Regions from separate parts of the Bacillus sp. MUM 13 genome, predicted to be linked through region 2. Evidence: predicted binding sites of a transcription regulator. Region 2 holds the regulator's gene; each other region holds the start of a gene.
The links. The regulator LexA, encoded in region 2, represses DNA repair genes until DNA is damaged. The targets are predictions, from matches to a motif close to CGAACATATGTTCG.
Positions count from the first base shown of each region.

Region 1 (2,279 bases), on a different contig from region 2:
CCATTTTTACAGCCGTTCCGATTCCAGTCGGATATTCCGTGACATTTGTAGTGTTTACCGGCATGCTAGGCATGGCGTTTGCGGAATTCGAAAAAGAAAAAGAACAAATTAGAATACGTACGGTTATCGGCGTGTCACTATTAAGCGGAGTAGGCTTAATGTTTGTTCCCGGCACAGCCTTTCAGGGGCTTCCTCCAATTATCGTTTCGCTGCTCAATAATGGCCTGGTGTTTGGCACACTCGTATCCATATGTGCAGATCAGTGGACGAAATTTGTTTACAGAAGAAAGGCTCAGGGTGAAGCATAACTCTTTTAGGGGAAAGATAGCCGTTTATAGGAGAAATTTGCATGAAAACAGCGGGAAAGTCAGCAATATCTCTATATTAAAGGCTAATAAAGATTTTTCTCCTGTTTGTTTATATGCTAAAATTTAAAGATAAACAGGATTTATGCCTCCTGAACGAGAAATAGAATAAAACTAAGGAGCTGAAAATCATGACAATGAATATTCCAAGCCGGGAAGAAATCGGCCGTATATTAAAAAAGGCCAAGGTAATTGCTGTGGTCGGGCTATCAGATAATCCGGAACGTACATCCTATATGGTCTCAAAAGCCATGAAGGATAGCGGATATGAAATCATACCGGTAAATCCCTCTGTCGAAGAAGTTCTTGGAGTGAAAGCAGTTGCTTCCTTAAAAGATATTAAAGGACATGTAGATATTGTGAATGTTTTCCGCCGCTCCGAATATCTGCCGGAGATCGCCAGGGAATTCGACGAAGTCGATGCGGATATATTTTGGGCACAGCTGGGGCTTGAAAATGAAGAAGCGTATAATTTCTTAACAGAAAAAGGTTACACCGTCATCATGGATCGCTGCATCAAAGTGGAACATGCCCTTACAAAGTAAGGCTGAGAGCGGACAAAGCCCCGCTCTTTTTTTATGGACTCCAAATTAAAACAATCGAAAACAAGAAGCATATTTAAATGCCAAGATGCAAAGGAATATTTACATGTCATTGCTGTCATGGTAATCATGATGGAAAACAAAAATAGAACATTTGTTCTTTTTCTTCTTTTGGATTATACTTATCATATAAGAAGTTAATAATATAAAGCCTATTTATTTATGAGTCATATCATACTGAATGATACGGCCCAGAAGTGTTGTTGTTGCAAGGAAAGGGGAATTTCTGTGGCAAAGAAAGTTAGTACAATCGAATATAATGATGATGCGATTCAAGTCCTTGAAGGCCTGGAAGCGGTGAGAAAGCGTCCAGGAATGTATATCGGAAGCACCGATGCACGAGGACTTCATCATTTGGTATATGAGATTGTTGATAACTCCGTGGATGAGGCGCTTGCTGGCTACGGAGACCACATCATCGTTAAAATACATAAAGATAACAGTATCAGCGTGACAGATAAGGGCCGGGGAATGCCGACCGGAATGCACAAGCTCGGCAAGCCGACACCTGAAGTCATTTTGACAATCCTTCATGCAGGAGGGAAATTTGGCCAGGGAGGCTATAAAACCAGCGGAGGGCTTCACGGTGTGGGAGCTTCAGTGGTAAACGCCCTCTCAGAATGGCTCGTTGTTACAATTAAGCGGGATGGCTTCATTTACGAACAGCGATTTGAAAATGGAGGCAAACCAGAAACTACTTTGGAAAAAATAGGCAAAACCAATCAGTCGGGAACTAAAATTCATTTTAAACCCGATACATCCATATTTTCGGTTACCGTATACAATTATGAAACACTTTGTGAACGCCTAAGAGAGTCTGCGTTTCTTTTAAAAGGAATGAAGATTGAATTAATAGATGAGCGGCATGATCACCATGATAACTTTTATTATGAAAATGGCATTGAAGCATTTGTAGAATATATAAATGAAGAAAAAGATACCCTTCACAGCGTGGTAAGCTTTGAAGGGGAACAGAACAATATTGAAGTCGATTTTGCCTTTCAGTTTAATGATGGGTATTCAGAAAATATTCTGAGCTTTGTTAACAATGTCCGTACAAAAGATGGAGGCACACATGAAGTCGGGGCTAAAACAGCAATGACCAGGGCTTTTAATGATTATGCAAGAAAAACGGGCCTGCTGAAGGAAAAGGATAAAAATCTGGAAGGCACAGATATAAGGGAAGGCTTATCTGCTATTATTTCCGTCCGGATTCCAGAAGAGCTTCTTCAATTTGAAGGCCAGACAAAAGGGAAGCTTGGAACAAGTGAGGCGCGTTCAGCAGTTGACAGTATTGTCACAGAGCATTTAG
Region 1 covers NZ_MLYQ01000065.1:3,464-5,742, forward strand. Annotated here, with positions in the region: gene BIV59_RS15605 (purine/pyrimidine permease) at 1-308, shown strand, start outside; gene BIV59_RS15610 (CoA-binding protein) at 497-910, shown strand; gene parE (DNA topoisomerase IV subunit B) at 1,217-2,279, shown strand, end outside.
Region 1: the regulator LexA is predicted to act here: its motif matches at 1,055-1,068, upstream of parE (DNA topoisomerase IV subunit B).

Region 2 (2,279 bases):
AAATATAGTAAACTTAAAATAATTAAATGAATCGTTCTCCTGAAGGGGAGTAGCTTTTACAGCAAAGTCGTCATTACGGAATTCATTCCCGGCTTTGCTGGCAGCTTAATGCTGTTAGCGAGACCTTTGCCAATTTGGTAAAGGTCTTTATTTATGAGAAAAAGCCTTTACCATTATAATGGTTAAAGGCTTTTTCTGTTGTTAATAACTAAAACAGATTAAATCCTAAGGGTGGCATTCAAAGAAAAAAAGAGGGGTGTCCAAATGAAAAAAAGAAAAATCTCCATGAGGGAATTAGTGGAAAAAAATAAAAAGGAACTTATGAAAGATAAAGTGTTGAATGAAAAAATAGAAAAAAGATTAGAAGATAAATATTTAAAAATGAAATATCAATAAAGGTCAAAAGAATAGTTAAAAAAACAAACAAAGGAATGGATGTTCATGATCTTAAGAAAATATATGTCTATGTTAGGGATTGGTGCAGCAAATATTGATCTCGTATTAGAAAAAAACACATATAAGAAAGAAGAACTGGTATATGGAGACTTTGTAATCAAAGGAGGTACCATAGAGCAGCAGCTCAAACGAATTGAATGCAGCTTTATCCAGGTTAGTAAAAATGAAAAAAAACAGAAAATCATTGAATCTTCGACCATTTTAACATCAAGAATAATAGAACCAGAAAGTATTCATAACCTTCCATTTATGTTTAAGCTTCCGTTCTCTATAGAACCCTCGGATCAAACAACATCTCATTTTTTCAGGACGAGGCTGATATTTGATGAAGGAATGGAAAGCAAGGATCAAGACGGGATCAAGATAATCGGATAAAAAAAGTTAAATAAATTAATAGATTATTGCCACTTGAATCCATTTTTGACAATACAGTACAGGCACCACACGTCTTTTAAGGCTGTGGTGTTTTTTTATTAATATAAATACCGGGTTAATAACCTGAATCCTTTCAAAAAGCCATCCGGAAATTGATATGATGAAAAACAGGGATTAGCAAGTTATGATTTTTAAAAAAAGGAAATTCTATCTATGAATATATCAGCATATATTAAAAAAAAGCGCAATAGCATGCGCTTTTTAATGGATATTTCTATAAAGGCCAATGACTTTCCCCAATATAGCTACATTTCTCAAAATGATAGGGTCCATCGAAGAGTTTTCAGGCTGAAGACGTACAAAATCCTTTTCCTTAAAAAATCTTTTAACAGTGGCCTCGTTTTCTTCAGTCATAGCAACAACGATATCCCCGTTGTTTGCAGTGCTTTGCTGTTTAACGATAACGTAGTCGCCATCTAGTATTCCTGCTTCGATCATGCTTTCACCCATAATTTCAAGCATAAATACCTGTTCATCATGTGAGGCCATGCTTTCAGGAAGCGGAAAATATTCTTCAATATTTTCAACAGCTGTAATCGGCAATCCTGCTGTTACTTTTCCCAGGAGAGGAACGTTCACAACTTTGCTGCTTGGAATGCTGCTGCTTTCTTCCATTTCCAATATTTCAATAGCCCTTGGCTTAGTTGGGTCTCTGCGGATTAATCCCTTGCTTTCCAGGCGTGATAAGTGCCCGTGGACAGTCGAACTGGATGCCAAACCGACTGCTTCGCCAATTTCCCGTACGGAAGGCGGATATCCTTTTTTGCGCACCTCATCTTTAATGAATTCTAAAATATCCTGCTGTCGTTTAGAAAGTTTTGTCATACGCACACCTCTTCTCAAAATCCTTTGTCTCATTATAACATGCTGTTTTAAGAGATACAAACATAAGTTCGAATTTCTGTTGACTAAAAACACACGTTCGTATTATACTGTTCATATAACAAGCGAACAAATATTCGATTTGAAAGGAAGATTGTTATGAGAAGCCTAGTCAAAAAGCATTCTTATACTTTATTATTAGCAGGTTTAGTTTTTGTTCTTTCATTAATTTATTCTATTAATCTTAATAACGATGGCAAACAATCCTATCAATCAGTAACTGTGCAATCGGGTGACACGCTATGGAAGATAGCTGATCAATATAAAACAGAAGATTTGACAAAAGTTGAATTCATTGATTGGATAGAAAAACATAATGATATATACTCCAGAACCCTTAAACCGGGGGACAATATCATTATTCCAGTAACTAAAGGAGAACTTGTCAGTAACCTGGCAAGTGAACAATAAAAAAGGTTGGGAAAAAATGAATGCAATGATATACTGCCGAGTCAGCACTGAAAAATCCTCACAGGAAACATCTCTTGCCAGGCAGGAAGAAGAAT
Region 2 covers NZ_MLYQ01000019.1:4,347-6,625, reverse strand. Annotated here, with positions in the region: gene BIV59_RS23185 (FbpB family small basic protein) at 265-396, shown strand; gene BIV59_RS06480 (sporulation protein) at 442-831, shown strand; gene lexA (transcriptional repressor LexA) at 1,093-1,716, opposite strand; gene yneA (cell division suppressor protein YneA) at 1,873-2,184, shown strand; gene BIV59_RS06465 (YneB family resolvase-like protein) at 2,201-2,279, shown strand, end outside.

Region 3 (2,279 bases), on a different contig from region 2:
CATCAACCACCAGCAGAAAGTCTTCAGGGAAATAATCCAGAAGTGTATATGGAGTGGCTCCTGCCGGCCGGAGTGTCAAGTGCCTTGAATAGTTTTCAATGCCCGAGCAAAAGCCCATTTCCCGCATCATTTCCAGATCATAGCGCGTCCTCTGTTCAAGACGCTGTGCCTCAAGAAGCTTTTCATCCTCGCGAAGCACGATGAGGCGCTCTTCCAGTTCCTTTTCAATATTGCTGATGGCCACCCGCATTTTCTCTTCGCGGGTAACGAAGTGGGAGGCAGGGAAAATGGCAATATGGTCACGCTCGCCGGTTATCTCGCCAGTCAAGGCATCCACTTCTCGGATCCGGTCTATTTCATCACCGAAAAATTCCACTCTGATGCAGTGTTCATCCTTTGAAGCAGGAAAGATTTCAACCACATCCCCCCTGACACGGAAGGTACCGCGCTGGAAGGCAATATCATTCCGCTCATACTGGATATCGACCAGCCTGTGCAGCAGGGCATTCCTGTCAATTTCCATGCCAGTCCTCAGGGAAACGACCATTTCCCGGTATTCTTCCGGCGAACCAAGTCCATAAATACAGGAAACACTGGCGATTACGATAACGTCCTTCCGCTCAAACAGCGATGAAGTGGCAGAGTGGCGCAGCTTGTCAATTTCATCATTGATGCTGGCATCTTTTTCAATGAAGGTATCGGTCGACGGGACATAGGCCTCCGGCTGATAGTAATCATAGTAGCTGACGAAATATTCTACAGCATTATCAGGGAAAAACTCCTTAAATTCGCTGTAAAGCTGCCCGGCCAGCGTTTTATTATGGGCAATGACAAGTGTAGGCTTATTAACTTCTTTTATAACATTGGAAACTGTAAATGTTTTCCCCGTTCCTGTCGCCCCTAAAAGCGTCTGGTACCTTTTGCCGTCCTTTATCCCTTCAACAAGAGAAGTGATTGCCGCGGGCTGGTCACCCTGGGGAGAATACTTTGATACTAGCTCGAACACATCTTTCACTAAACAAGCCTCCTAAAAGGAATTTGTCTGCATATATAATTACACCGCAGAAATGCGAATGATTTCAAAGCGGTTTATGTACTGTCAGTTATCTATTTAAAAAACACACTTAAAAAAATAGCTTAATCCATTTAAACCCATACATTCATTCTACCACAAAAGCCGCAAAACAAACCAATAAAAAGCGAACGTTTATTCCCTGTTTCTGATTATGAATTGTAATCAGCCTATAATTCCACACGCTTTTAACCCCAAAAAAGCATAAGCCGCCTAAGGATATACCTTCTTAGATGGCTTCTGCTCTTGATGGCTGTGCATCCAACTCGGCGCAGGCAATATTAATAGAAAAAACTCTCCTTATTGAAAAAAACGCCAATCAGGCGCCTTCTTTCGTGTTTGTCTTTTTCATGCTGGATGACAGCCAGAACCCCGCAGTAAGCGAGAAGGCATCAATCGTTATCAGCCACCAGGTATGAGTGTAACCTTTATAAGCGGAAGCGGCAATTAAGGCAACTGTTAAAATTAATCCCACCACACGATTGTAGGTAACCCGGGAAAAGAGCATAACCAGGAGACCGGGAAGAAACAGTGCAGAGAAAATTTTTATCATTCTATTCATCTCCTTTAAGAGAGCGATCCTTCTATCAGCCTCCAAAGATACAGGCAAGTAGTATCAGTGTAAAACATATTTATTAATTTTGCTATTCCTAAATGAAGCATTCAGAGATTTATTCCCGGCAGGGCCGGAGCACTGGTTTTTTTCTCAAATGCAGCCTTGTCCAGCAGCTGTTTTCATCCCCGCTCGGCGTTATACGTTAGCTTTTCATAAGCCTCAAGCCTTATCTTAAATTACTGCTAAGGAACATTTTTAGCATTCCGTTATCACGGTAAGATGAATGAAAAGAAAGAAGGTCATAAAAATAATGAAGAAAACCAAAAAGAAATTCAGACTTTGGGCAGCTGCAAGGAATATTTTATTATCTATACTGGCCGTATTTGCTGCGTGGATTATTTTCAGCAATGTCATGAATGTATTTGAACAAAAGAAATATCCTCCGATCGGAAAGTCAGTAAGCGTGGACGGCAAGAGTATGCACATTTATACAAAGGGCGAGGGTGATAACACAATCGTTTTATTAAGCGGCCTGGGAACCTCAGCGCCTGCATTGGACTTTGAACCTTTAATAAATGAAATGGCAAAGAATAATAAAGTAGTGGTGGCAGAGCCGCTAGGATACGGGTGGAGCGATATCACCAGCAAGGA
Region 3 covers NZ_MLYQ01000006.1:18,396-20,674, forward strand. Annotated here, with positions in the region: gene uvrB (excinuclease ABC subunit UvrB) at 1-1,015, opposite strand, end outside; gene BIV59_RS02735 (CsbA family protein) at 1,392-1,625, opposite strand; gene BIV59_RS02740 (alpha/beta fold hydrolase) at 1,939-2,279, shown strand, end outside.
Region 3: the regulator LexA is predicted to act here: its motif matches at 1,201-1,214, upstream of uvrB (excinuclease ABC subunit UvrB).